Regions from separate parts of the Paeniglutamicibacter sp. NPDC091659 genome, predicted to be linked through region 1. Evidence: riboswitches for the same ligand, from Rfam matches in the RefSeq annotation. Region 1 holds a riboswitch; each other region holds the start of a gene.
What was found. A riboswitch is a leader RNA that binds a small molecule or an ion and turns the genes downstream of it on or off. The one in region 1 is predicted to bind S-adenosylmethionine.
Positions count from the first base shown of each region.

Region 1 (9,675 bases):
GGGTGTCCCGATCCGAAACGAGCCCCAGGTCCTGCAGCTGGTCGGTGAAATTTCGGCCACCGCCTTCGCCACGGATTCCATTGTGTTGTCCGCTGTCGCAGAGGTAGAAGTCGCACTTGCCGATGATTCGCTCAGCCCGGCCGAACGCTTTGCGGTGTGTGAACTCGCCGCAGACCGGGCGCAAACGATCGTCCAGCCGCTGGTTCTTTCGGCCGCGACCAAGCTCTTTGACGGGCTGGGGGCCTCGGCAACAGCCAAGGGCTGCAACTTGGACAGGCACTGGCGCAACGCGCGTACCGTCGCCACCCACAATCCCGCAATATACAAGGCCCGCATCGTCGGCGACTACGAGGTAAACGGAACCGCTCCCAAACGCCTCAACGCCGTCGGCGACCTCGGCTCAACCACCGGAACAGCCGGCTACTAAGGCCTTTCGGTACAGACAACTTTCCCTGACAGGGTTTGCTTCTGCGACCCGCGATTTCCCATACCCCCGCAAAGGAACATCATGAGCACGACTCCCGCACAACGCCAGATCCGTTTCAATGCCTTCGACATGAACTGCGTTGGTCACCAGTCGCCTGGACTGTGGAAGCACCCGAAGGACCAGTCCGCACGTTACAAGGACCTGTCCTACTGGACCGACCTTGCCAAGACCCTTGAAAAGGGAAAGTTCGACGGCATCTTCATCGCCGACGTGCTGGGCACCTACGACGTTTTCGGCGGCTCCAACGAGGTGCCGTTGCGCGCCGGAACCCAGGTTCCCGTCAACGATCCGATGATGCTCGTCTCCGCCATGGCCGCAGTGACCGAACACCTGGGATTCGGCGTCACGGCCGGCACCGCCTACGAGCACCCCTACCCGTTTGCCCGTCGTCTGGCCACTCTCGACCACCTGACCAAGGGACGCGTCGGATGGAACGTGGTGACCGGGTACCTGCCCTCCGCGGCACGCAACATGGGCCAGGAAGACCAGCTGGAACACGACGAGCGCTACAACCACGCCGACGAGTACATGGAAGTCGTCTACAAGCTTCTCGAGGGCTCGTGGGAAGAGGACGCGGTGGTGCGCGATGTCGAACGCGGCATTTTCACCGACCCGACCAAGGTCCACGAGATCAAGCACGAGGGCAAGTACTTCAAGGTTCCCGGCATCGCGATCACCGAGCCGAGCCCGCAGCGCACTCCCGTGGTCTTCCAGGCGGGCGCCTCTCCGCGCGGCCTGAAATTCGCCTCGGAAAACGCCGAAGCCGTGTTCGTGACCTCGCCGACCAAGGAAATCCTCAAGGAAACCGTCACCAAGATCCGCGATGCCGCGGAGGCCGCTGGCCGTGACCGCTACGACGTGCGCATCTACGCCATGCAGACCATCGTCACCGGCCCCGACACTGCCAGCGCCGAGGCAAAGTTCGAGGACTACAAGTCCTACGCCGACATTGACGGCGCCCTGGCGCTGATTTCCGGCTGGATGGGCGTCGACCTGTCCACGTACGGTCCGGACGACGTCATCGGCGACAACGTGAAGTCGAACGCCATCCAGTCCTCCGTCGCCACGTTCCAGAAGGCCAGCGGCGATGACGGCAACCCCTGGACGATTCGCCAGCTTGCCGAATGGGTCGGCGTTGGCGGCTTCGGCCCGATCACCGTCGGTTCCGGGGCCGAGGTCGCGGAAAAGCTCATCGACTGGGTTGCGGAAACCGACGTCGACGGCTTCAACCTCGCCTATGCCATCACTCCCGGCACGTTCGAAGACATCGTCGAGTTCGTGGTTCCGGAGCTGCAGGCCCGCGGCGCATACCAAAGCGAGTACGTCGAGGGCACGCTGCGCAACAAGCTCTTCGGCAAGGGCGACCGCGTGCAGGATTCGCACAAGGCAGCAAACTACCGGCTTTCCGACGCAAAAGTAGGCTAAGGGGCCCCTGCCGGTTGGCCGAGGCCGGGAGTGCTCCCGCGACCAACTGCTTTCCCGACGGGGATCCCGGCGTTGCCGGGGTCCCCGTCCCTCCAACCCAATCCGGGACTTGCCATGCCTGGACGTCCGGCCTTGGCACTGGTCAGGGGGCCAGACTGACGACCAAGTTGATGGTGGTGGCCAGGATTCCCGTGCCAAACACAAACGCCAGCAGGCTGTGGCGCAGCGCCGTCGAACGCATCTCACGTGTGGTGATGTTTGTGTCCGACACCTGATAGGTCATGCCCATGCTGAACGCCATGTAGGCGAAATCGGTGTACTGCGGCGGTTCCTCCTGGTTGAAGTCGATGCCGCCGGGGGACCTGTCGTAATAGATCACCGCATAGCGCAGCGTGAACAACGTGTGTACGAGTAGCCACGACATTCCCGTGCAGGTCAACGCCAGTAATGCCAGCAGGAACCGCGAGCTTCCTTCGACTTCCTTGCTGCCCAGCATTACCAGGGCGACCGCGACCAACGACCCCACCGCGGCCAAAAGGATAAGCAGATCCGAGGTGCTGCGGCCGGGGTCCTCTTCCTGGGCGTGGGCGGCGGTGCGGGCATGGTCCATGGGGGCGATGGTCGACCAAACCGTGAGGTTGTAGACCAGCGCGGCGACTCCCCATCCCACTGCCGGCGCATACAGCCAAGCGCCAAGAAGCCCTGTCAGCACGGCTGCGAGGCCACCGCCGAGAACCATGCCGATGATGCGCAGCTGGCGGTGCCGTGTGCGTCGTGTGCGTGTGGTCTCCATGTGGCGATCATGCCACGGTCCGCCATTGCGACGCAGCAGGTTCGAACGAAACGTTGCCCCTTGTCAGCGTCCCCTTCGAGGCCGAATTCTTGCCCGACGGGTTTTCGGCGGATTGTCAACATGACGCGAGCAAGACGCAAGACGGCGTGAAGCGCCGGCGTCACAATCGGATTTATGACTTTTCTTGAAGGGAAAACGGGTCAAGGTCGGGGTTTTTGGGCCATTCATTTCATGAGGTGGTCATATTTGTTGGTGGTGTCGAAGAATCTGCGACACACTTGAGTAGTTCCTTCCTGGTGAAATGCCTGGAACGGTACGACACCATCCAGAGCGGCTGAGAGACCTGGCTCGTTGACGCCGCAGCAACCACCCCTATGCGTAGAGGCCGGTGCTACCGCCAGGACCGATGGAGATAGCCAAACTCTGTTCCGGTCCACCGGTCGACCCTTAACGGGCGGCTGGCCGATCGGTCGTGCTGTTGGCGTCCCTCGGGTAAACCGAGAGGAGTTGGACATGATCAACATCAAGAACGTGTCAACAGTTTTCCCGTCAGCGGGCAAGCCCTTTACTGCCGTGGACAACGTTTCGCTGGAGATCCCGCGAGGCTCAATCCAGGGAATCATTGGTTTTTCCGGTGCAGGCAAGTCGACCCTGCTGCGCAACATCAACCTGCTTGAGCGTCCGACCAGCGGGCAAATCATTGTCGACGGCACGGATCTCACCGCGCTCAACGACGAGGAATTGCGCCAGGCGCGCCACCACATCGGCATGATCTTCCAGCACTTCAACCTCTTGAACAACCGCAATGCCGTTGAGAATGTCGAACTCAGCCTCAAGTTTGCCGGCGTCCCCAAGAAGAACCGGCGGCGCAGGGCATTGGAAGCCCTGGCGATCGTTGACCTGGCAGACAAGACGACCGCCTACCCGGGCCAGCTTTCCGGAGGCCAAAAGCAGCGCGTCGCGATTGCCCGAGCACTGGCCACCGAGCCGAAGGTGTTGCTGTGCGACGAGCCGACTTCCGCCGTCGACCCGCGGACCACTGCCTCGGTGCTCCAGTACCTCTCTGACATCAACGCCCAATTGGGTATCACCACGGTCATCGTGACCCATGAAATGAATGTCGTAAAGGCCATTGCGGACAACGTCGCCGTCATGGAAGACGGGGCAGTCGTGGAGCAATTCGACATTGCCTCGCTGAAGAATCCCGCATTCACCCCCGCGACGGCCATCGGACGCTACCTGATCTCCGACGACATCTCACTGGATCGCAAGCGACAGGCCCACGCCGAGCCTGCTTCGGCCGAAGCAATTGCCTTGAAGGAGACATCCCTTGTCTAGCATTCCATCCGCCGTCAACATCCTGGCGGCCGCCACCAATGGCAGCGGTGCCGCGGCCTTCGACCTCAACCGCATCATTGAACTGTGGCCGGAAATAGCCCTGGCCATCGGCCAGACCCTGGCCATGCTCCTGGTATCGATTCCGATCGCCATCCTCCTTGGAACCCCGCTGGGCATCTGGCTTTACTCGATGTCGCCAAACGGCCTGCGTCCGCGTCCGCGCGTTCACCGGATCGTCGACGGGCTGGTGAACACCATGCGTTCGTTCCCGTTCCTGATCCTGTTGATTGCCATCATTCCGTTCACGCGGTTCGTTGTGGGAACGACCATCGGCACGGCCGCGGTGATCGTCCCGCTGACGATCAATGCCATCCCCTACTTCGCCCGATTCGTTGAGCAGAACCTGACCCAGCTGGGCAGCGGCGTGGTCGAGGCCGCCCGCGCCATGGGCGCCACCCGCGGACAAATCGTCAGGGACGTGCTGCTGGTCGAGGGACGGCCGGCGCTCATCGGGTCGATCACCATCATGACGGTGAGCTTCATCAGCTACTCGGCCATGGCCGGGTTGGTCGGTGGCGGCGGAATCGGCGACTTCGCCATCCGCTATGGCTACTACAGGTACGAAACGGGAATGATGATCGTCGCCATCGTCCTGATGATCCTGATGGTTCAACTGGTCCAGATCTCCGGCACCCGGCTTGCCGCTCGCCTGGACAAGCGCCACTAGTCCTTCCCACCCCGGATACCCACTGGAGCCCCTCATGAGCAATTCCAAACGTCCGCGCCTGCTGTTGAGCGCCTTCCTGATGAACACCACGAGCCACATCCTTGGCGGGCAATGGCGTCATCCCGAGGCCCAGCAGCACCGCTTCAACGAGCTCAAGCTCTGGACCGACCTGGCCAAGGAGCTTGAAGCAGCACGCTTCGACACGATCTTCCTGGCCGATGTCGTGGGACTCTACGGGGACCACAACGGGGGATGGGCATCGCACATCAAGCGCGGCCTGCAGGTTCCGTCGAACGACCCTCTGGTGCTTGCCTCGGCGCTCGCCGCGGTGACCGAGGAGATCGGGCTGGCGTTCACCTCCTCGGTGATCCAGTCCGACCCGTTCCAGCTGGCACGCCAGCTCTCCACGCTCGACCACCTGAGCAACGGGCGCGTGGCCTGGAACATCGTCACCAGCATCCTGGAAAATTCGCACCGCAACTTCGGCGCCTCCGGGCTGGCCGCGCACGGCGACCGCTATGACTGGGCCGAGGAATACGTCGAGGCGGCGTTCAAGCTCTGGGAGGGTTCCTGGGAAGACGGGGCCCTGCTGGCCGACAAGATCCGCGGCATCCATGCCGATCCGGCGCTGGTGAACAAGATCTACCACCGCGGGGAACGCTACTCGATCGACGGTCCGCACCTGTCTTCGCCCAGCCCGCAACGCACGCCGTTCCTCTTCCAGGCCGGAAGCTCCCCGCGGGGCAAGGCGTTTGCCGCTGCCAACGCGGAAGCCACCTTCCTGTTTGCTCCCAACCCGGAAAACGTCCGGAAGAACTCGGGCATCATCCGGCAGCTGGCCGTGGATGCCGGTCGCGAGGCCGGCGACGTGAAGATCTTTGCAGGGCTTTCCTTCGTGGTGGGCAGCACCGAGGCCGAGGTCGCCCGCAAGCAGGCCGAGTACGACGAGTACCTCGACCTGGATGCCGTGGTCGCGCACATCGGCGGCGGGCTGGGAATCGACCTGGGCGGGGTACCGCTGGACACCAAGCTGGGCGACGTCGACACCGAGGGCGGCAAGGGAGTCCTCGAGGCGATCCGGGCCTCGGTCCCGGGCGGCGATCCGACCATCGGCGACCTGGCCCGCTACCGCGCCAAGTCGATGCAAATCGCCGGAACCCCGGAACAGATCGTTGACCAGCTTGAGCTCTGGCAAGACGCCGGAACCGACGGCATCAACATCATCAACCAGATCCTTCCGGGCTCCTACACCGACTTCATCCAGGGCGTGATTCCCGAGCTGCGGGCCCGCGGCCTCGCCCAGAGCGAGTACGCCCCGGGGACGCTGCGCGAAAAGGTCTTCGGTCGTTCGGCGACCCTGGAACCGTCGCACCCCGCGGCTGCCTTCCGCGGGGCCTTCGCCGAGTACTCGGCCGCCAACGAAAACCGCTCAGTCATCTCCACGCTTTCCTGAAAGACAAGAACCATGACGCTGATCCAAGACACTCCCTCGACGGTTGCCGCCGACTACGCGAGCCAGCGCGAGCGCTTCGCCGAAATCTTCGCACGCATCGCGGAGGGCTCCCGTGAACGCGATTTCTCCAGGATTCTCCCCTTCGAACAGGTTGCCTGGCTCAACGAGGCAGGGTTCAGTGCCCTGCGCGTTCCGGTGGCGTTTGGCGGCGCGGGCGTCAGCGTCGAGACCTTCACCCGGTTGCTCATCGACCTGGCGGCGGCGGATTCCAACGTAGCCCACCTGTACCGCTCCCACTTCGGGTTCATCGAATCCCTCCAGTGGCAGGAAGAGCCGGTCGCCCTGCGCTGGTATGAGCTTGCGGCCGCGGGAAAGACCGTCGGAAACGCCTCGACCGAACGCGGGGGCAACGCCCTGGGCCGGCTGAACACTGTCCTGGCCAGGAACGGCGAGGGCTGGGTGCTCAACGGCGAAAAGTACTACACCACCGGCACCATCTTCTCCGACTACACCCGCGTTTCGGCTGGCCTGGCCGGCGAGGACGGACGCTTCTTTGCCGTCGTTGACACCAAGGCCGCGGGAGTGAGCATCGTCGATGACTGGGACGGGTTCGGGCAGCGCCTGACCGGCACCGGGACCACCACCTTCGAGAACGTGCGCGTCTCCAACGAGGACATCTTCGACCGCGTCGCCGGCGGGGCCGAGGCCACCCACGAGGCTGCCTTCTTCCAGCTGGTGCTGCTCTCCGTGCTGGCAGGCATCGCGCGGGCCGCCCGCGACGACGCGGCGCAGTCCGTGGCCAAGCGTGCGCGCACCTTCAACACGGGTTCCGGCCTGCCGTTCCGCGAGGATCCGCTGATCCAGGAAACCGTCGGCCGGATCGCGACCAAGGCATTTTCCGCCGAGGCGATCGTCCTTGCCGCGGCCCGTGCGTTGGATCTCGCCCTTGACGTGAGCCTGGCGCAGGAACCCGATGAAGCCGGGAACCGCGCGACCACGCTTGAAGGCCACCTGGCCGAACTCGCAGTGGAGCAGGCCCAGGTGGCCGTGCCGGAACTGGCCATCGGTGCGGCGCAACAGCTGTTTGAAACCGGCGGAGCTTCGGCCACGAGCACAGCCAAGGGGCTCGACCGCCACTGGCGCAACGCACAAACGGTAGCCACCCACAACCCCATTTCGTTCCGTGCGCGGTCCATCGGCGACTACTTCATCAACGGCACGCTTCCCGAAGGATTGAACGCCATCGGGAACGCCACCGCAACGTCGCCAACCCGCTAACCGACATCCGGCGGTCTCCAAGACCGCTGCCCCGATTTACTACGCCATGCCCGGCGCACCGTTTTTGCGCCCTTTTCCAGGAGAACAACATGCAACGCCGCACCTTCCTTGCCGGAGCCCTTGGCCTCGGAACCCTTGCCTCGCTAACCGCCTGCGGTCTCACCGGCGGAGCCTCAAACGCCGGCGGTGCGAACGACAAGACAATCAAGCTGATCGTCACGGAGTCGGCGCCGACGCAGGAACCCACCAAGATCGCACAGAAGATTCTTGAATCCCAGGGCTGGAAAGTCGAAGCAAAGTACGTCACCGACATCGTGCAGCCGAACTTTGCCGTTGCAAACGGTGAATTCGACGCCAACTACTTCCAGCACGCCGCGTACCTTGAGCAGTTCACCACCGACAAGAACCTGGACGTCGAGGCGGCGTTCTACATGTACGGTTCGCCGGCAGGCGTCTACTCCGCGAAGTACAAGAACATCAGCGAACTTCCGGATGGCGCGAAGATCGCGATTCCCGTGGATCCTTCCAACAACGGGCGCGCCTTGGCACTTCTGCAGACGGCAGGGCTCCTGAAGCTCACCGAAGGCAAGAGCCTGATCCACTTGTCGCAGGCCGACATCCTGGAGAACCCGAAGAAGTTCAGCTTTGTCGAGGTCGACCAGCAGTCGCTGTCCAAGACGCTCCCGGACGTTGACGCGGGATTCCTGTTCATCCGCCTCGGTGCCGAAATCGGTTTGAAGCCGTCCGACGCACTGCTTTTCGAGAAGGAAGAAGATGCGCTGCCCTTCATCAACCTCGTTGCCGCCAAGCCGGGATTTGCCGCAACCGAGAAGGGCAAGGCACTCGAGGCCGCTTACCACTCCGACGAGGTGCGGACTTGGTTCAAGGGATACCTCGACGGCGCCTTGCCGACGCCGTGGGACCGCGACCCGGCCGCGGATCTGAAGGCCTGGAACATCTGAGTCGCTGCGCTCAACTTCAACACACCACAATAGGGGCGTACTCGGTCCCGACTTAACTAGGGAGAACAAGTATGGAACGTCGCGCATTTCTCAAGGGTTCGCTGGGGCTTGGTGCGGTGGCCGGTTTGGCTGCGTTGACAGGTTGCGGCCTCACCGGCAACGGGGCCGCCAGCGGTGACGACAAGACCATCAAGCTCATCGTCACCGAATCGGCCCCCTACCAGGAGCCGACAAAGCTCGCGCAGAAAGCCCTGGAAGCCGACGGCTGGAAGGTTGAGGTCAAGTACGTCACCGACATCGTGCAGCCAAACTTTGCCGTGGCCAACGGTGAGTTCGACGCCAACTACTTCCAGCACGCATCCTACCTGGCCCAGTTCACCAAGGACAAGAACCTTGCCGTCGAGCCGGCCTTCTACATGTACGGTTCCCCGGGTGGCGTCTACTCGCAGAAGCACAAGTCCATCGGTGATTTGCCGACGGGTGCCAAGATCGCGATTCCGGTCGACCCGTCAAACAACGGACGGGCCTTGGCAATGCTGGCCAAAGCGGGTGTTTTGAAGGTCGCGGAGGGCAAGAGCGTTATCCACCTTTCGCAAAACGACATCTTGGAGAACCCCAAGAAGCTCACCTTCGTTGAGGTCGACCAGCAGTCGTTGTCCAAGACGCTGCCCGATGTCGATGCCGGATTCCTCTTCGCGCGTCTGGGAGCCGAGCTTGGGCTGACGCCTGAAGACGCCCTGCTTTTTGAAAAAGACGCAGAAGCGCTGCCGTTCATCTGCCTGGTGGCCGCCAAGCCTGGCTTCAGCGAAACCGAGAAGGGGAAGGCGCTGGAGAAGGCCTACCATTCGGACGAGGTAAGCGACTGGTTCAAGAACTACATCGGAGGCGTGCTGCCGACACCATGGGACCGCGATCCCGCCGCCGACCGCAAGGTCTGGGATATCTAGGCCCCGTTGCCGCCGAAATTGATTTCCAGCTGTCCGAGGCGAGTCCTGTACTCGTCTCGGACAGCTGTTTAAGCTGTCAGGCGGTTTCGCGGCCTAGCCCAAGATCGCAGTTGTAAGGTATCCGGTATGGGCAGTATCAACAGTGAACGGCATAAGAACGACCCCGATGTAATCCGTCGGCTGTTGACCACGCCTGCACGCTGGGCCGTGGTCGGTTTGAGTAACAATCCGTTGCGTGTGGCGCCGCGAGTTGCGCACTTCCTGC
Region 1 is NZ_JBIVTO010000003.1:24,812-34,486, forward strand. Features, by position in the region: gene ACIQLF_RS07790 (acyl-CoA dehydrogenase family protein) at 1-427, shown strand, start outside; gene ACIQLF_RS07795 (LLM class flavin-dependent oxidoreductase) at 509-1,912, shown strand; gene ACIQLF_RS07800 (DUF1345 domain-containing protein) at 2,055-2,705, opposite strand; SAM riboswitch class I at 3,024-3,118, shown strand; gene ACIQLF_RS07805 (methionine ABC transporter ATP-binding protein) at 3,219-4,043, shown strand; gene ACIQLF_RS07810 (methionine ABC transporter permease) at 4,036-4,770, shown strand; gene ACIQLF_RS07815 (NtaA/DmoA family FMN-dependent monooxygenase) at 4,805-6,223, shown strand; gene ACIQLF_RS07820 (acyl-CoA dehydrogenase family protein) at 6,236-7,501, shown strand; gene ACIQLF_RS07825 (MetQ/NlpA family ABC transporter substrate-binding protein) at 7,591-8,463, shown strand; gene ACIQLF_RS07830 (MetQ/NlpA family ABC transporter substrate-binding protein) at 8,535-9,410, shown strand; gene ACIQLF_RS07835 (CoA-binding protein) at 9,537-9,675, shown strand, end outside.

Region 2 (9,675 bases), on a different contig from region 1:
TTCTCATCCTCGCTGACCTGTCCGGCGAGCACCGCTGAGTCGGGGTCCCAGGTGATATCGCTCATTGAGGCATCGGTGGCAAGCACCTTGCCACGGGTAAAGGCGGCACCACCAACGACGCGCAGGATTTCACGCGCATCGACCATGGGGAAAGCAGAATCGGTCATCCTCCCATCGTTTCACGTTCCGGGGCCAGAGGACGAACCGGTGGCAGTGTTGTGCGCATTATTCGTGGTGCGTGTTAATCACCATGGCGCCCGTCCGCGGCGGAGAAAGTCCACGTCTTCCGGGGGAGCCGGCACATCCCGCCGGCATTGGCCAAGGGCGCGTCGGGGACTTCACACGTCAATTCGGCCTAGAATCGCCATCCGGGACAAAGAAAGAAACGAGGTTGGTTCCATGAACAGCACACCCGCCTTGACCCCGCTGCCGCGAGTGATCGAGATTGCCTCGCTGCGTGACTTTGACAGGCATGCCACCTCGGCGCTCGCCATCGAGGGAGGACGCCTCGCCGCGTCGATGCACGGGTGGCACGTCCAATCCGTCGACCTGCGCGGACGCAGCACGGTGCTGGAGAAATTGCGCCCCTCGGGATCCGTCTTCCTGGGCTGTTACCTCGAGGGGAAGATCGAGCGGCGCCTGCGCGGCGGCGGGGCCTTGGTCTTCCCGGAAATCCCCGGGCTGCCCTTCGACGCCTATCGCGGGGAACTCTACAGCTGGGACGAGCTGTACGCGGGAATCCTTGAAGGGTCCTACGAATCGGTGCCGGACGCCAGGATCTACGCGTGGAGTTTCCACCGGTTGGGCGCCGGAGCCCACGATGCGTTGAACGCGGCACTGGCCAGCACGCTGCACGACCACGCCATCGGGTCCCGGCTCGACTCCCAGATCCGGGAGGGCGACCTTTCCTACGCGCCGCTGGTCGGCGTGATGGGCGGGCACGCGCAACAACGCGGAGGTGACGATTTCAGGACCGCAGCACGGCTGGGGCACGCGCTCGCCGAGGCCGGGTTCATCGTGGCCACCGGTGGGGGGCCCGGGGCCATGGAAGCAGCGAACCTGGGGGCCTACCTTTCGGCCTTTCCGCTGTCCACGCTGGACGAGGCGCTGGGAATGCTGGCCGTCGAGCCGAGCTTTGCCACCTCGATCACCGGGTGGGCCCGCGCCGCGGCCAGGGTGCGCAACAGGTGGCCGTCGGGAACGGCGAACCTGGGGATCCCCACCTGGTTCTACGGGCATGAACCGCCGAACATGTTCGCCACCCACATTGCCAAGTACTTTGCCAACGCCACCCGCGAGGCGGTGCTGTTGGAGAAATGCTCGGGCGGCATCGTCTTCCTTCCCGGTGCCGCCGGGACCGTGCAGGAAATCTTCCAGGACGCCTGCGAGAACTACTACGGCGCCGCCGGCCGCATCCGGCCCATGGTGCTGGTGGGCATCGACCACTGGACGAAGACGCTGCCCGCCTACCCGTTGCTGGAGGAACTGGCGCGCGGCCGGCACATGGGCCGGCTGATCCACCTGGTCGACGATCCGGCCGAGGCGGCCAGCATCCTGGTGGGCCTCAACGACGGCGGCATTTCCGGGGTGCGCGGGCTGGCATGAGCGCCTACGCGATCGGCATAGACATCGGCGGCACGAAGATCGCCGCGGGGCTGGTGGACGGGAACGGCACGGTCCTGGTCAGGGGCCGGCGCCCGACCCCGGGCTTCGACCCGGCTGCGGTCCTTGCCGCGGTGTGCGACCTGGTCCGGGAGCTTGGCCCCGGCGGCGCGGACGCCGTGGTGGGAGTGGGGGCCGCCGGGTGGATGGACACCACCGGCAGCACCGTGGTGTTCTCCCCGCACCTGTCCTGGCGCGACGAACCCCTGCGCCGGAACCTCGAACGGGCGCTGGGCCGGGACGTGCTGTTGAGCAACGACGCGGATGCGGCGGGCTGGGCCGAGTACCGCTTCGGCGCGGCGCGCGGCGAGGACAACATGGTGTGCCTGACGCTCGGCACCGGGATCGGCGGTTCGGTCGTGCTGGACGGGAAGCTCCGGCGCGGGCGCTTTGGCATGGCGGGGGAGTTCGGGCACCAGGTCCTGGTGCCGGGCGGCCACCGATGCGCCTGCGGCAACCGGGGCTGCTGGGAACAATACGCCTCCGGCAACGCGCTGGCCCGCGAGGGCCGCAGCCTGCTGGCCGTGCACGGGCCGGTGGCCAAGGTGTTGCGCGAGGCAGCGGGCAACGACCCGCACGCGGTCACCGGGGAGCTGGTGAATTCCCTGGCCGTCGCCGGGGACGAAGCCTGCATCGAGCTCGTGGTAGAGGCGGGGCAGTGGCTGGGCCTGGGCCTGGCCAACCTCGCGGCGGTGCTGGATCCGGGCATCATGGTGATCGGCGGGGGCCTGGGTTCCGCCTCCCCGCTGCTGCTGGAGACGGCCGAACAGGCCTACCGCGGCTCGCTCAGCGGCCGCGGCTACCGGCCTTTTGCCCGGGTGGTCGGCGCGGCCCTGGGCCCGGATGCGGGCCTGGTGGGCGCTGCCGACCTGGCCCGGAACGCACTGGGGTAGACGGGCGTTCGAACCGGCGAACAACCGACCACCCGGACATGAAAATGGCCGGCAGGCCCGTTTTCACGGGGCCGCCGGCCAGTTTCATTGCTGCGCCTGGCGTCAGGCGACGGTGCCGCCGAAGAGCAGGCCGAGCGCGTAGGTGATTCCCGCCGCGCCCAGGCCGATGGCCAGCTGGCGCAGGCCGCGCTTGGTCGGGGAGGCTCCGGAGAGCAACCCGACGACTCCGCCGGTGACGAGCAGCGCGATGCCGACCAGCACGGCGGAGAGCATGATGGCGGGGGTGCCGCTCATGCCGAAGATGAAGGGCAGGATCGGGATGACGGCGCCGGAGGCGAAGAAGCAGAAGGACGACGATGCGGCGCCCACGGCCGAACCGATTTCCTCGTGTTCGATTTCCTCTTCCTCCACTTCGCGTTCGGGCCACAGGGAGAGCGTGGGGTTGCAGTCGCAGGAGTACAGGCCCATGCGTTCGGCCGCGCGGTGCGCGGCGTCCTCGTCGCTCATGCCGCGGGCCTTGTAGACCAGCACCAGCTCGTTGGCGTCGAGGTCGAGGTCCGGGGCTGCGGACAGGGTGATCTGCGTGGGCTTGGAAGCGGAGAGCAGCTCGCGTTGGGAACGCACGGAGACGAATTCGCCGGCGGCCATCGACAAGGCGCCGGCCAGGAGGCCGGCAATGCCGGAGAAGAGCACCAGGGAGCTGGCCACGCCCGTGGCGCCGATGCCCATGACCAGGGCGAGGTTGGAGACCAGGCCGTCGTTCGCGCCGAACACCGCGGCACGGAAGTTGCCCGAAAGCCTGTTGCGCCCGCGCGTTGCCAGGCCGCGCACGACCTCCTCGTGGACCAGCTCGTCGGCGGCCATTTGGCGGGTGGCGTCGGTGTCCGCGGCGTAGGGGGAGTCGCCCTCGGCTCGCTGGGCCAGTGCCAGCACAAAGACGGAACCGAAGTGGCGGGCCAGGACACGCAGCATCGTGCGGCGCAGCGTGGGACGGGTGGCCTTCTCCGCGTGGTCGCCGAGCAGGTTGCGCCAGTGTTCCTCGTGGCGGGTTTCGGCGTCGGCCAGGCCCAGCAGGATGGCGCGTTCCTCGCCGGTGCGCTTGTTGGCAAGTTCGCGGTAGACCGCGCCCTCGGCGATTTCGTCGGCCAGATACTTGCGCCAGCGTTTGATTTGGGCGTGAGTGGGGGTTGGCGCTTGTGGCGTCATGTCTCGTCCTCGGTCGGTGTCCATGGCGGGTGAGGCCATGCGATGGGGAGGAACAAGCAAAGTTTTTGGGTGCGTTGAACCTCGGGCCACCGTGGTGGGCCGAAGGTCTCGTTCGCCTCAAAGAAATCCGCCGGATTTCCGCGAGGTGGTTTGCCGGGCCGCAACTTTGCGGCCAGTATGTCGACGCACCGCCGCCACCGTGAATGGTGGACTCGGAACTACTCCCCTTCAGCGAACAACTTTAGCCTTCGGGCGGGCTTCAGAGAATTCGACGAGGCTAAAAATGTGTGTCCGGCCTGCGGTGTTTCCGGTGACCGGGGTTCGGATCAACAAACTCGACGACGCCGCGTCCCAACGCGGGGCTGCAACGGCGTCGGCCAGTGCGCGGGAGACGGCGGGCGCGTCGTCGACATGGAAGCTGCGCCAGGAACCGTGCAGGTTCAAGTCGATGACGGCGCGGTGGAGGTCAAAGAGGGGAAGTACGGGGACGGAGTGTTCCATGGCGGCAGCGGCCGGCCTTTCACTAGCTCTTGCCGCCGCCTTGTGGCACCGGCCGCTTCTTCATCCGAACCACCCATGAACCTGGGGTTGGTGCGCGGCCAGTCGGAGCTTGGCGCCGCATCTCGTGAAGCTGGTCACCACACTATCGCGACTCGGCCGCGAGCTGAATTTTTTGGTACAAATCAGTCCACGCTTTCGCGTCATAATCGGGCAAATTGGGGGAAATGCGACGATCCCCGGAGCTGCCGTCAATGAGTTCGCGCACGATGTCGATGTGACCGGCATGGCGGGCGGTCTCCACGTTCATGTGGATGAGCAGTCGGCCGATCGTGGTGTTCCGTTTCTCCGCTGCCCACCACGGGACCGTTGCCGGGGCATCGAGCGGCAATGCCTCGATGTTCCGGTTGGCCGAGTCGATGGCGCTGCGGTAGAAATCGAGGATGTCCGCGCTGGGGACGTCCGCCGGAACCCACATGTCGTAGTCGGAGTCCTCGCTCTGGCTCAAGGCAATGAAGCGCGGATGTTCGACGGTCTGTCCGGGGCATTCCACGAAGTACCCGAGTTCCACGCAGGCCAGGTGCTGGATGAGGCCCAGGATGTTGGTTCCGCTGGGCATCAGGGGCCGGGTCAGGTCGTAGTCGCCCAGTCCCTCGGCCTTCCACAGCACGGCTTCGCGGGAAGCGTTGAGGTACGTGAGCAGGTGGTTTTTCAGATCGTCCATGGGCAATAGCCTAGGAGCGGGAATGCCCCACTGGCTAGGTGCGCAACGCCCCTTGCATGACAACGGGCCCCGCCGAATATGCATCCAAGGACGCGTATCCGGCAGGGCCCGTTCGAGCGCCCGGAGGGGCTACTTTGCGATTGACTCGACTTCGATGCCCTCGACGTCGCCTTCGCCGGCGACGCGGGAGTTCCAGCCGTCGATGACTGCGGTCGCGGTGGGCCGCGTGGCAAGTGAAACGACAACGTAAACGATGGCCGAGGCGATCAGGCCGTAGTAGATCGGTTCGTTGGCGTAGATTCCGTCAAAGCGGTTCTCGGCCTGGATTTCCAGGACGATCATGGTGCCCAGCGTGACGACGGTTCCGGCTGCCATCGACGCTGCTGCGCCAATGCCGTTGCCGCGCTTCCACATCAGGCCGCCGATGATTGCCACCAGCAGGCCGCCGACAAGGATGTCGTAGGCGATGGTTAGGGCCGCGACCACGTCGGAGACCATGATGGCCAGGAGGATGGCCACGAGGCCCAGGATCAATACCCAGATGCGGTTGGCGCGCACGTCGTGCTCGGGGTTCTCGTTCGAGTTGACCCGGATTTCCTTGCCGAACCAGCCGGCGACGAACGGGGTGACGTCGGTGCGGGCAACGGTTGCCGCGGCGATCAGTGCACCCGATGCGGTGGACATCATGGCGGCAACTGCCGCTGCGAGGACCAGACCGCCGACTGCCACCGGCAGAAGCTGGGTTGCGACCTCGGCGTAGACAACGTCCTTGCCGAGGTTGACGACATCGATGTCCGGCAGCGCCACGCGGGCGGCCAGGCCGATGATGGCGCCGGCGGCGCCGTAGAGCACGCAGTAGATGCCGGCTGTGGTGCCGCCCCAGCGGGCGACCTTCGGGGTCTTCGCGGTGAAGACGCGCTGCCAGATGTCCTGGCCGATCAGCAGGCCGAGGGTGTAGACCACGAAGTAGGTGATGATGGTCTGCACGCCAATGCCGTCCCAAGTGAAGAACTCGGCGCCGACACGTTCACGGATGCCGCCCATGCCGCCAGCGGCGTTCAAGGCAAACGGGAGCATCAGGAAGAAGATGCCGACGGTCTTGATGACAAACTGCACCTGGTCGGCCAGGGTGATCGACCACATGCCGCCGATGGTGGAGTAGATGACAACGATGATGCCGCCGATGGCGATGGCCATCCACTTTTCCCAGCCGAAGAGCACGACGAAGATGGTTGCGTAGGCGCTGGTGGAGGTCGCGCAGAGCATCAGCGTGTAGGCAAGCATGACGATGCCCGAGGTGTTGGTCGCCGACTTGCTGCCGTAGCGAAGCGTCAGCATCTGCGAGACGGTGAAGACCTTCAAGCGCTGAAGCGTCGGGGCGAAGACAAGTGAAAGCAGGATGACGCCGACGCCGATGGCGACCACCAGCCACATGCCGGAGACACCGAATTTGTAGCCAAGTCCCACGCCGCCGACGGTGGAGGCGCCGCCGAGGACAACGGCCGCCATGGTTCCGGTGTAGAGGAACGGGCCGAGGCGGCGGCCGGCAACGAGGTAGTCGCTGCTGTTCTTGGTGCGGGACTTGCCCCACCAGCCAAAGGCGAGCATGGCCGCCAGATAGACGGCCACGATAGTGCCATTGATGATTTCCATGGGAGTGAACCTTTGGGGAGAACGATGCGGGCAACAAGATTGGTGCCTGCAAGTAAACTTTTGTTGTCTCCTAGGCTAATGTGAGCTGACTTACACGTCAATTGCCCTAAGCTATGTAAACCCGACTTTTTTCTGAGCAGCCTGGAGTATCGAGCCCATGAAAGCCTTGCCCGTTGAGCCAAGCAATGCGGCCTTGGCCATTGGATCCCGACTTCGCAGCGTCCGTCAGGCACAGCGACTGACCATCGACCAGGTAGCCGAATCGACGGGGCTCACCAAGGGGTTTCTCTCACGCGTCGAACGCGACCTGACCAGCCCCTCGGTGGCATCGCTCGTCACCCTGTGCCAGGTTCTGTCACTTGACGTGGGGGAGCTGTTCGCCCAGCCTGACACCCATGTGGTCAGGCTGGCCGAGGCTCCGCGCATTTCGCTGGGTGGCGAGGGAATCGTCGAGCAGCTTGTCACCGCGCGCTCGGAGCGACGCCTCCAGGTGATTCGCGCGGTCATAGAGCCGCGGGGCGAGGGCGAAAAGGAACTGTATGCGGTGGACTGCGAAGTGGAAGTCCTCCACGTGATTTCCGGGCGCTTCGTGCTGATTTTCGCCAACGAACGCTTCGAACTGGATGCGGGGGACACCGTGACCTTCCCCGGCCGCGAACCGCACAGCTGGATCAACCCCACCGACGACCAGACCGTGGTGACCTGGACATTGGTGCCCGCGGCCTCGCGGTAACCCCACCGGGCCGCCCTGCGAGATTGCCCGCAGGGCACTGCTTTAGCCCACGTGCACCCAAGGGCGCTTGCTGATGGAAGGCTCCGCTTCGCGCAGGACTTCGCGGGTCAGCGGCGCGATCTCGCCCTGGCCGAGGAAGATGAAGCGCATCAGGTTGCGCACTGGATCACCTTCCGTCCAACGGAAGTAGATGTGCGGCATGATTCCGGTCTGGTCCCTGATGGCGATGCACGTGGCGGCGATGGCGGTCGGGACCGAAGGCGCCGAGGCCTGAAGGATCTGGTATCCGTGCCGGGTGACGCCCTGGACCGTGAGGTCCTGGGAGAAATCGGAGAAATCGGCGATCTTGATCTCGATGAAGATCACGGGTGAACCCTCGGGCAGGTGGCTTGCCATTTGCGCGTGGGCCAACTTGTGGCGGTAGCGCGCTGCGGACAGCCGCACCGGCTCGTGGGCAATGATGCGCACCATGTCGTCTTCGGCGGCCGACTTCACGATCGCCAGGGCGGCCTCGTCCAGGGTGACGGAGGTGGCACGCAATTCCGTGGAACGCCGGAAGCGCGAGAAGAAGGAAACCACGATGATGCCAAGGATGAAGAGCGCGGCAATGCGGATGCCGTCGGGGCGCTCAACCACGTTGGCCCCCGTGGTGTAGAGGAAGATCACCGAAGTGATTCCAAAGCCGATGGTGCGCCAGCGTTGCCCCTTGCGCTTGGCGGAGATGGTGACGGCGACTGCCGCCGAAGCCATGAGGACCAGCACACCGGTGGCGTAGGCGGCACCCTGCGCATCGACGCTGGCTTCGAACGCCAAGGTGATGACAATGGCGATACCGATAAGAACCAGCACCAAGGGGCGGATGGCGCGTGCCCATTCCGGGGCCATGCCGAAACGCGGCAGGTAGCGCGGGATGAGGTTGAGCATGCCGGCGAGTGCCGATGCGCCGGCGAACCACAGGATCAGGATCGTCGAGATGTCATAGATGCTGCCGAAGCCCTCACCCAGCATTTCGTGGGCCAGGAAGGACAGGGCGCGGCCGTTGGCTGCGCCGCCCGGCTGGAATTCCGGCGCCGGGATCAGCAAGGTGGTCACGATCGACGAGCAAACCAGGAAGACGCTCATGGTGAGTGCCGCGGTGAGCAGCAATTTCTTGGCGCCGGCAATGCGTCCTGCGGGCTTCTTCTCGGTGTCGCCCGGATTGGACCGGATCTGCGGCATGACGGCCACGCCGGTTTCGAAGCCCGAAAGGCCCAAGGCCAATTTCGGGAAGACCAAAAGCGCAATGGCGACCATCATCCACGGATTGCTGTGTTCCGCGGTGAGGTTGAGCCACCAGTGGTCGACCGGCGCGGGGTTTTGTGCCAGGGAGACGAATGCCGTGGCAATCACCACGACGTTAAGCGCCAGATAGACCGCGACAAGCGTCACGGCCAACCAGATGACCTCGTGGAACCCGCGCAGGAACAGGCCTCCAAGCAGCAGGATCAATACCAGGGTGATGGCCACCTGCTGCCCGTGGAACCATTCCGGGGTGAGCGGGTTTTCGATGATGTGTGCCGTGGCATCCGCCGAAGAGAGCGTGATGGTGATCATGAAGTCCGTTGCGGCGAACCCCAGCAGTACAAGGACGAACAGCTTGCCCTTCCAATGCGGGAGCAGGCGCTCGAGCATGGAGATGGACCCTTGGCCGTGCGGGGATTCCTGTGCCACCCTGCGGTACACCGGAAGCGCGGCGCAGAGTGTCACTGCCACCAGCATCAAGGTGGCTAGCGGTGCCAACGCTCCCGCGGCAAGGGCGGCGATGGCTGGCTGGTAGCCGAGGGTCGAGAAGTAGTCCAAGCCCGAAAGGCACATGACCTGCCACCAGCGATGACCGGTTGGCTTCGCCTCGGCGGTCGGGCCTTCCTCGTGTCCGACTTTGGTGTCGCTGAGCCACCGGGAAATCCTTGCGGTTCTATTCTTGATGGGGGTGGTCCTCACCAAATCGGATGAGCTCGCGTATTTATTCACGAGTGAGAACGCTACTCCTGATCGAATCAAATTGATCTAGCGATGCCGGAACAATTTTGGTGATTTGCGTGACACTGTCCACTTTGACATTCCCTGTGGGAAAAGCAACCATTTTTGTAGCGGAGTACTGGAGAATTCAATCTCTTGCCCGCCACCCGTGAAGGACAATGCTTGTGAGTTCCCTGCCCGAAGACCCCGCGCTGGCCATTTCCGAACCTAAACGTCTCTGGGCGCCGTGGTGGCTGGCCCTGGTTTTGGGTGTCGTCTGCGGCACCGCGTTGACATTCCTGCGTGCC
Region 2 is NZ_JBIVTO010000010.1:41,126-50,800, reverse strand. Features, by position in the region: gene ACIQLF_RS16910 (SNF2-related protein) at 1-167, opposite strand, end outside; gene ACIQLF_RS16905 (LOG family protein) at 400-1,605, shown strand; gene ACIQLF_RS16900 (ROK family protein) at 1,602-2,555, shown strand; gene ACIQLF_RS16895 (VIT1/CCC1 transporter family protein) at 2,658-3,761, opposite strand; gene ACIQLF_RS16890 (hypothetical protein) at 3,990-4,262, opposite strand; SAM riboswitch class IV at 4,283-4,392, opposite strand; gene ACIQLF_RS16885 (DinB family protein) at 4,405-4,983, opposite strand; gene ACIQLF_RS16880 (sodium:solute symporter) at 5,113-6,636, opposite strand; gene ACIQLF_RS16875 (cupin domain-containing protein) at 6,794-7,369, shown strand; gene ACIQLF_RS16870 (amino acid transporter) at 7,412-9,223, opposite strand; gene ACIQLF_RS16865 (hypothetical protein) at 9,553-9,675, shown strand, end outside.
Region 2: linked by a shared signal. The riboswitch ahead of ACIQLF_RS16890 (hypothetical protein) and the one ahead of ACIQLF_RS07805 (methionine ABC transporter ATP-binding protein) in region 1 are both predicted to bind S-adenosylmethionine.

Region 3 (9,675 bases), on a different contig from region 1:
TTCGTCCTTGTCTTGGTGCATGCCCATTTTCGAGTCGTCCGAATAGTAGTTCACCAGGGCGGTGTCCGGCGTGTAGTTCTCCGCGGCGACGGGGTCGCCGGTGGCTGCGAAGATGGCCTTGCGCCCCAGCCTGACCATCCACTCGGGGAACTCGAGCACACGGTTTCCGTTGACGTCGGTTGCTTTGCGGGAATAGGCATAGGGCTGCCAGTGCCAGCCCAGACATACCGTCTGGACCGACATTTCGCCCGAACCGATCTTGGCGGCACGTGGCGGCACGGGTCCCCGCCCCCACTCATGGAACCTGTCCACAAGCCAGCGTTGTTCATCCAGACCGAGCCAGTCGGGAACCCAGACGGCGCCGGGGCTGAGTTCCCGCCGGGAACGGTCAAGGAAACTCTCCGAAAAGAGCGTGCTCAAAATAATCTCCTCGGGTCGCGGATCGAATCCAGGATTTCATTATCCGTGACCGACCCTACCCCGGAGCATGAATCGCCCGAAATGGCGTGCGACTAGGCTTGTCGGCATGAGCAACGACAAAGGACTGGCTGCCCGGAGCACGTGGATCGCGGGATTCGCAGGCGTTGGCTGGCTGCTAAGCGGCGCGCTGAATGGCTGGCTGGTTACACGCCCGGGGTTGCTCACCGTGTCCTTCGTGCAGCTGCTCTTTCCGGAGACGATAGCCCTCGTTGCATGGCGGACGGTCGATATCTGGCCCGTGTTCTTGGCTCTGGTTTCGACGCTCACGTTCATGCTTTTCACGGTCTGTGCCTTGTTGCTCGTCGGCCCTTTGAATGCGCTGGATCCTGCACATAGGCGCATCCGCTTCTTCGCAACGTGGATGTGCATTGTCGTTGCGTCCTTTGCCACAAGCGTTCTCTCGGCGCTGGGCGAGCTCATCGCCAACTGGCCGCCTCCGCGTCTGACAATGCTTTTCCAAGGCGTCGATTCCGACCTTTTGGCGGCGGGATACTGGGGAATCTTCTGGGGATGGCTTCCGGTGGTTGCCGGGACGTTGGTCGCCAGGCAACGCCCCGACGGCGTCGGCCGACGCAAGGCCTTCGGCATGCCGGGGCTCCTTGTCGCGGTTGCGGCCATCTTCATGGCCGCAACCCTGGTGATTGCGATCCCGCAGGCCCACCGGGAAACCAAGGCGCGGGCCGCTTTCGACCCGCCTGTCACGGCCCCGCCCGCATCCCCGGAACCCGATCCCATTGGCTCGCCCAGCGTCTCCTATGCGACGCAACCGGCTGGAACGGATTGGTGCGACGGCAAGGATCTCTCGCTGACCGTGTCCGAACCCGACGGCGCGACCGGCCACCGGGCAATGCGCATGGGGCTGACCAATGCAGGGGCGGCTTCCTGCGTCCTGGCGTCCTACCCCGATCTCGCCTTCGACAACGTTGACGGCTGGGCCATCGACGTTCTGGTGGTCCACGGCGGCTCGTTCATGACCGATGACCCGGGAGTCGCACGCGTGACGCTCGCTCCCGGGCAGGGCGCCGAGGCCTTCATGGGATGGAATGCGATGGTATCCGCGGGCGATACCCGCGTCGGCAACGTCCTGGTGGCCCCGTACGCGGGCACCCTGCGCCAGAACTCGACCGTCGACCTGGACATCGTCGACAGGGGAACCGTGTCCGTCACCGCCTGGCAGAAGGCAGGCAAGACCGTCGAAACGAGCCCATACCCCGGACCCAACGACTAGCTTCCGGCACGGTTCGGGCCCGTGGCCGGGGGCACGCCGGTTGACCACGGCCCGGACGACGTAACACGAGCGCGCCAAAGAATGACAAGAAACTGTTCCATGATAGGTATTGATTCGTAACCATCCGGAGCGGCCGAGAGACCTGGATCGATGAAGCCGCAGCAACCTAACCCGCCGACGAGGCCTCTGAAACGGTAACGGTGCTACTGCCAGGTTCGATGGAAAGTAGGCAATCGCCCATGTCCTTTGACAACAGCCACATCCGCACCACCCACGCAGGTTCGTTGCCCCGCACCGATGAGCTGCTGGCCGCCAACGAGGCTAAGGAACGCGACGGGATCACCCCCGAGTTCCACGGACTCCTCGAGGCCTCGGTCACCGGCATCGTCGCCAAGCAGCGCGAGCTGGGCATCGACATCCCCAACGACGGCGAATTCGGGCACACCATGTCCTCCGCCGTCGACTTCGGCGCCTGGTGGAACTACTCCTTCGCCCGCCTCGGCGGCCTGGAGGAAACCACCGTGGACCGCTGGGCCGAGACCTCGGTCAACCGTTCCACCCCCGGCAACGTGGTGCTCACCTCGTTCCCGGACCGCCGCGACCGCCAGGCTTTCGCCGAGGCGTACGCGGATCCGACCTCGGGCATCCTGGCGCACCGCAAGGCCACCACACAGCCGAAGGTCGTCGCGCCGCTGACCTACACCGGGCACGACCTGGTGGCATCGGACATCAAGAACCTGAAGACCGCCATGGCGGCGACGGGCACCGAGGAGGGCTTCCTCGCGGCGCTCTCCCCCGCGTCCTGTGCCCGGCTGGCCAACGACTTCTACACCAGCGACGAGGAGTACCTCTTCGCCGCCGCGGATGCCATGCGCGAGGAGTACAAGGCGATCCTCGATGCCGGGCTGGTCCTGCAGATCGACGACCCGTCGCTGGCCGAGTCCTGGGACCAGGTCAACCCGGAGCCGAGCCTCGAGGACTACCTGAAGTTCCTCGAGCTGCGCGTGGAGGCAACCAACCACGCGCTGCGCGGGCTGCCGGCCGAGCGGATCCGGCTGCACGTGTGCTGGGGTTCCTGGCACGGACCGCACACCACGGACATCCCGTTCGCCGACATCCTGGACCCGGTGCTGCGCATCAACGCCGGCATGATCTCCTTCGAGGCCGGCAACGTCCGCCACGAGCACGAATGGCGCATCTGGGAGGACCGGGCGCTGCCGGAGGGAAAGATCCTGGTCCCCGGCGTCGTCTCGCATGCCACGAACGTGGTCGAGCACCCGGAGCTTGTCGCCGACCGCATCGAGCGCTTCGCGAACCTGGTGGGCCGCGAGAACGTGATCGCGTCCACCGACTGCGGCCTGGGCGGACGTGTCCACCCGCAGATCGCCATGGCCAAGCTGGAGGCCCTCGGCGCCGGCGCGGCGCTGGCCACCAAGCGCCTGTGGAAGGGCGCCGCGGTCATCGCCTGATCGAGACAATCCGCTTCATCCGCGAAGTAGCCGCCGCACGCACCAGCATGCGGCGGCTTCTTCGGGTGTGGCCCAGGTCCACCCGATGGGCAGCAATCGGGCGAACTCGGTTAGCCTTCGACGTCCAGGTGGGGGTAGGTCTTTGCCCGGTGCTGGAACTCGAGGATCGAGGGGTTCTGGATGACGCCGTCGAGGATCTCGATCGACTTGGCCACCGTGTTGTTCGCCTGCCACGCTCCGGGGCCGCCCAGCACGTCTTCGACGAACGGCAGCACCGCTTCGCTGATTTCCCAGCTCGCCGAGTTCCACAGGTAGGACGGGCTGTGGTCGACCGCGTAGTAGTTGATGTTCTTGCCCACCGTGAACATGGGGTCGGCAAAGGTGGTCGGCCTGGCCCATTCGAATCCCATGCCCTCGTCGCAGGACACGTCGACGATGATGCTGCCGGGGGCGAAAGCGGCCAGTTCCCCGGTCCGCAGGTACATGAGCGGCGCGTTGGGGTCCTGCAGCGTGCAGTTCACCACCACGTCGCTCTCCGCAAGGAACGGGGCCAGCGGCACCCGTCCGTCGTCGGTGATGACCTCGCTCAGGTGCGGGCCCCCGTCGTGTTCGAATTGCACCATCTGCACCGAGTGGATGGGCGAAGCCACGGCGGCGACCGAGCGATTGGTCAGGACCCGGATGTCGTGTATGCCGTGGGCGCGCAGCGCCGTCACGGCCCCGCGGGCCGTGGCGCCGAAGCCGATGACGACCGCGGTGAGCTTCCGGCCGTAGTCGCCGGTGGAGCCACAGAGTTGGAGCGCGTGGATGACGGATGCGTATCCCGCAACCTCGTTGTTCTTGTGGAAGACGTGAAGCCCGAAACTGCCGTCGGTGCCCCAGTGGTTCATCGCCTCGAAGGCGATCAACGTGAGCTTCTTGTCGATGGCCAGCTGCGTGATCGCCCTGTCCTGGACGCAGTGCGGCCAACCCCACAGGGTTTGCCCTTCACGCATCTCCTCAAGGTCGGCAAGCTGCGGTTTTGGCAGCAAGAGGATGTCCGCGTTTGCGAAGACCTCGCTGCGTGGGACGATCTTCCCGACAAACGGCGCCAGCTGCTCGTCGTCGAATCCGTAGGACTTCCCGTAGCCGGATTCGATCATGATTCGGCTGCGGAGGTGCTCGTCGATTCGTTCAAAATGTGCCGGGTGGATCGGCAAACGCCGTTCATCCACCTTGCGTGAGGTTGCGATAAGACCCAATGAAAGTTCATGAGAGATGGCCACGATATACGCCCTTTTTATGTTGGGAACCCGCGGTTCCCCTAAGGCTCACGGTACACTGCCCAGCTGGGCAACCGGAGTGAACCCAAGTCAACGCGCATTTCATGCGGGCGGTCCGACACGGTCCCGCACCCGGAAACCCAACACATGAAGCCAGGCCCGTCCCCACCGTTCAGGGCGGGGAGGGGCCTGGCCGGGGCGTGTGATTTACGGGCGGAACGGCTTGGGCTTGTGGCCGCGCATGGTCGGCTTGACCTTGCAATCCTTCCCGTTGATCAGCATCGTGATGTTGCCCTGGCTCGGGGCCAGGTCACCGACCACCGACACCTCGGTGACCTTGCCGTTCTTCCACGTTGCGTTGACCTCGTAGCCGCCACGTGCCCGCAGGCCGGTGAAGGAGCCGTCGGGCCACGCCGTCGGCAGGGCGGGCAACACGTGGATCTTCGCGCCGTGGCTCTGGATGAGCATCTCCGCCACGGCGCCAGTGATGCCGAAGTTTCCGTCCATCTGGAACGGCGGGTGGTTGCAGAACAGGTTCTGCAGGGTGTTGAAGCGCAGCAGGCCGCGCAGCATCAGGCGGGCGTGGTCGGCCTCCCCCAGCCGGGCAAAGAGCGCCACGCGCCACGGCCAGGTCCAGGACCTGCGGCTGTCCCCGGAGACCGATGCCTCGGTGAACGGCACGCCCGCGACCTCGCCGCAGCGGGCCTTCAGCGACACCAGGGCGGCCGCGGCCAGTTCCGGGGTGTCCTCGAGCGTGATCTGGCGTCCCGGGTACACCGCAAAGAGATGCGAGGTGTGGCGGTGGATGTCCTTGGGGTTGTCCCTGTCCGTCTGCCATTCCTGCAGCTGGCCCCAGCTGCCGATCTTGTTCGGGGCGAGCCGCTCCTGCATGCTCGCAACCTTGTCGCGGAACACCGGGTCGAACTCCATGGCCGCTTCGCAGTCCAGGTAGTTCTGGAAGAGGTCCCATATGATCTGCTGGTCGTACATGACGCCGTCCTCGCGCGGGCCATGCTCCGGCGACCATCCGTCCGGGGCCACCAGCTTGCCGCCCTCGTCCTCGACAAGCCGGTCCTCCCAGAACTCGCAGATCTCCTTGAGCATGGGCAGCGCGGTGCCGCGCAGGTAGGCCTTGTCCTGGCTGAAGGCCCAGTGCTCGTAGAGGTGCTGTCCGTACCAGGCGCTGGCCACGGTGTTCCATTCCCAGGAGTTGCCGCCGAAGATGCTCTGGCTGGTGCGCGCGGTCCAACCGCGGGTGTCCTTGCCGAACGCGTTGCGGGTCGCGACGCGGCTCGGCACGGCCACCTGCCGGATGAAGTCGATGAGCGGCTCGTGGCTCTCGCTGAGGTTGGCGGTCTCTGCGCCCCAGTAGTTCATCTGCACGTTGATGTTCGTGTGGTAATCCGAGGCCCACGCCGGGGAGTTGCTGTCGTTCCACAGGCCCTGCAGGTTGGCCGGCAGGCCGCCGGGCCGCGAGGAGCTCAGCAGCAGGTAGCGGCCGAAAGCGAACATCGTCTGCTCCAGGCTCGGGTCGTCCTGGCCCGCGGAGTATGCGCCGAGGCGGACGTTCGTGGCAACGCCGGACACCGCGGGCGTCGAGGTCCCCCAGTTGACGCTGACCCTTCCCATGAGGCCTTCGATATCCGCCTGGTGTGCGGTGCGCATGTCCTCGTAGCCGCGCGTGGAGACCTTCGCGATGTTGCCGGCCACCGTGGCTGCAGCGTCGGCGCCGCGCCACCCCGCCTTGGCATCGAGCTTGTAGTTGGTGCGTGCGTCCAGGACCACGGTCATTTTCCGCGCCCCGGCGATCTTCAGGGAATCGCCGGAAGCACTGACGGTTCCGTCGGTCTCGGTGACGGCCAGGGTGGCCGCGAACTTGAGTTTGTTGGCCATCTCGCCGGCGAAGGACAGCGAGCGGGCCGACGCATCGGCGGAGGTCGGCGCCCCGGCCTGGGCGGACGTCAGCGCGATGCCCGCGTTGAGCCCCTGCGCCCGGTCGGTCTCGTAGCGCAGCACGATGAGGTCGGAGTCCCGGCTGGCAAACGCCTCGCGCTGCACGCGGTCTCCCGTGGTGCCGAACTGGGTCACGTGGATGCCGACACTGGGGTCCAGTGCGCGCTTGTACTCGGCCACGGCGGAGGACTTGCGCGAATTGAACGACGGCCCGGAAAGCGAGACCCCGGCAAGCTGGAGCCGGTCTGCCCCGGCCGCACCGCGCAGCGTGAGCCGGTACGAGTTGAAGTTCCTGCCGCCGGCGATCGCGAACGTCTTCTCCAGGCCGCGGGAGACAAACGGTGCACCGGGCGACTGGGTGTCCAGCACGGCCCAGGTCCGGTCGTCGGTGGAACCTTCCAGCGTCCATTCGCGCGGATCGGCTTCCGGGGCATCGGACGCCGAGGTCAACGAGTACGAGTTGAGCACCACCGCGCTGGCCAGTTCCGCCTGCCAGATGACCTCCGCCCCCGGCTTGGCGACCGTCCACGCGGTGGCGGTCGACCCGTCAAGGGTGCGCAGGATGTCGGAGCCGGGGCCTTCGCCGTCGGCCTGCCCGGTGGGCGAGGTGACGTACATCTTGGCGCCGCCGCCGAAGGAGACACCGGCCAGTGCGATCTCGGAGACCTGGAAGTGGCTGACTCCGGGGACCGGTGCGAAGTCGAAGCGGTACTGGCTGAAGGATCCCGGATTGGTGACCGTGAAGTCCTTGGCCTGGCGGCGGGCCTCGAACGGCCCGGGCAGGGTCTTGGTGTCGACGACGGTCCAAGCGTCGCCGTCGTTGGAGCCGGACAGGGTCCAGTTGCGGGGGTCGCGGGCCGGCACGTCGTTGGCACTGGTGAGCGTGTATTGGGCGACGCTCACCGGGCTGGGCAGCTTGACCAGCCACTGCACCTTGGCGGGCGGGCCGTCGATGCACCACTTCGTTCCGCTGTTGCCGTCGATCGTGGCCGCCACTGTTTCGGAGGAGGAATTGTTGTACGGGCCGCCGGGCGAGGTCACCACTGCCTGCTCGGCGAAGGTCACCACCACGTCGCCAAAGTTCCGGTAGGAGCCGAACCCCGTCACGCTCGTGTCGTAGGCGCCGTCCGGCTTGCCTGCCAGGGCGTTGTCGTAGTCGTTCATCCCGCCCCACAGGCTCTGTTCATTGAACTGGATGCGCTCGCGGTCCGGGTCGCCGAAGAACATGGCGCCGAGGCGGCCGTTGCCGATGGGCAGTGCGCCCGATTGCCAGTCCGTGGCGGGACGCTGGTACCAGAGCGTGTGCCCGGAAAGGGCCGGGTGCTTCAGGAGCCCGACGGCCGGAGCCAACGCCGGGGATGCATTGGCCGACTGGGCGACGATTTGGGTGACTAGCGGGGTGAGCGCCAGCAGTCCACCAATTTTGAGAACCTGTCGTCGACTGGGTGATGCGTAGACCATGGACAATCTCCAATGCTTAATTGATCGGTTGTTTAGCTCCTAAATGCGAGGCACCCCCAAGCCCTGCCGCCGCGCTATGACAGTTTTGCATAGCATACATCCGATGTATAACATCAACGCTCGCGAATTTGTTTGTGACGTGGACAACTTTTCCGAACCGCGGCCGCGGACACGCGGTCCGGCAATCCAACCGTTAACCTTGTGGCCGCCTGCCCCTCACCCGGCCTTCCCAAGGCATTCATGGCTCCATGACTCAATGTGTGTTTACCAATCTCGACCAATCAATGGAGCTCCATGCGCCGCCTCGTGATGATTCTCATCGCCTTCCTTCTCCTCTTCGGACCCGCCACGGCGGCCCAGGCCCACCCCGTCGGCACCACCGGCATGCTGGTCGAAGTCGAGGGCGACCGGATGGGGCTGACCCTGCAGCTGCAGCTTGACCAGCTGAACAAGTACCCGGGCATCAACCTGGAAGCGGGTGATCCGATTCCGGCCGGAACCATCGAGCAGCTCGTCAACGAGAAGGTCGCAATCACCGCGGGCGGCGAAGCCGGCACCACCGAGATCACCGGAGTCGCCCACGGCATCGTCAACGACCGCGACGCCGTCGTCGTGAACATAACCGTGGTTTCCCCGACCGGGTCGGGTCCCTTCATGGTGCAGTCTTCGCTGATGACCGATGCCCTCGATGGCCACAAGGTCTACGTCTCGCGCGTCGTGGACGGCGAGGAAGCGGAGCTGCTCGGCGTCCTCACCGCGACCCAGCAGTCCTTGGAGGTCGACGCGCACTCGCAGAAGGCGGGCCTCGGCGAGATGATCGGACACGGCATGCACCACATAGCCGACGGCTACGACCACCTGCTGTTCCTCGCGGTGCTGCTATTCTCGGCCCCGATGCTGGCCGTGCGCACCGGCGCCGGGTGGCGTTGGAGCCAGCGCAAGGCAGGTCTTGGCCCGTCGATGAAGCGGATCCTGGCGATCGTCACTGCCTTCACGGTCGGCCACTCGGTCACCCTGCTGGTGGTGAGTCTGGGCTGGTTCACCCCACCGGTCCGCTACGTCGAGACCTTCGTGGCGATCTCCATCGCGGTGGCGGCATGGAACCTGGTCCGCCCCATGTTTGCGCACGGCGAGGTGATGCTGGCCGGTGTCTTCGGGCTCGTGCACGGCATGGCCTTCGCCACCACGATCCTGGAGATGAACCTCAACCTGGCGGACACGCTGGTTGCGGTGCTCGGATTCAACATCGGCATCGAGCTGGCCCAGCTGCTCGGCGTGCTGCTGGTGGTCCCGCTGATCCACGCCGCGGCCAACGGAAAGCACTACGGCCGGCTCTGCCAAGTGGTCGCAGCATTCGGCGTGGTGGCCTCGGCAGCCTGGGTGGTGGGCATCTGGACGGACACCGACTCGGTGCTGACCCCGCTCTTCGACGGCATCGCCGCCAACCCGCTGCTCTCCTACGTGGTGTTCATCGGCGCCATGCTCCTGCTGGGGTTCACCGGAGCGCGGGCGGGCGGCCAGGACGCGGCCACTCCGGAGGCAAAGTCCAACGCGAAGGAGGATGCCCTGACCGGCGCCAAATAGACGCCTCCGGGAGGCCGCCGGCCCGGCCCGGCAGCCTCCCGCAACCGACGCGAACCCGCCTTAACTTCAGAGCATGCGCTGGTCAGACCGCGTTCATGTGGGAGACACCATCGAGTCACGTTGAATCGTTACGTTTGTCGGCGTGAAACCTGACGCGCGCAGCGCACCCCATACCTATCGAAACATTCTCGCGGTATTCATAGCGACAATGACCTTCCTGCTATCCACCGTGGGCACC
Region 3 is NZ_JBIVTO010000001.1:873,804-883,478, reverse strand. Features, by position in the region: gene ACIQLF_RS04025 (alpha-ketoglutarate-dependent dioxygenase AlkB family protein) at 1-420, opposite strand, end outside; gene ACIQLF_RS04020 (DUF4232 domain-containing protein) at 527-1,708, shown strand; SAM riboswitch class I at 1,826-1,933, shown strand; gene ACIQLF_RS04015 (cobalamin-independent methionine synthase II family protein) at 1,948-3,177, shown strand; gene ACIQLF_RS04010 (N(5)-(carboxyethyl)ornithine synthase) at 3,288-4,445, opposite strand; gene ACIQLF_RS04005 (glycosyl hydrolase family 95 catalytic domain-containing protein) at 4,647-7,853, opposite strand; gene ACIQLF_RS04000 (HupE/UreJ family protein) at 8,148-9,437, shown strand; gene ACIQLF_RS03995 (PQQ-binding-like beta-propeller repeat protein) at 9,646-9,675, shown strand, end outside.
Region 3: linked by a shared signal. The riboswitch ahead of ACIQLF_RS04015 (cobalamin-independent methionine synthase II family protein) and the one ahead of ACIQLF_RS07805 (methionine ABC transporter ATP-binding protein) in region 1 are both predicted to bind S-adenosylmethionine.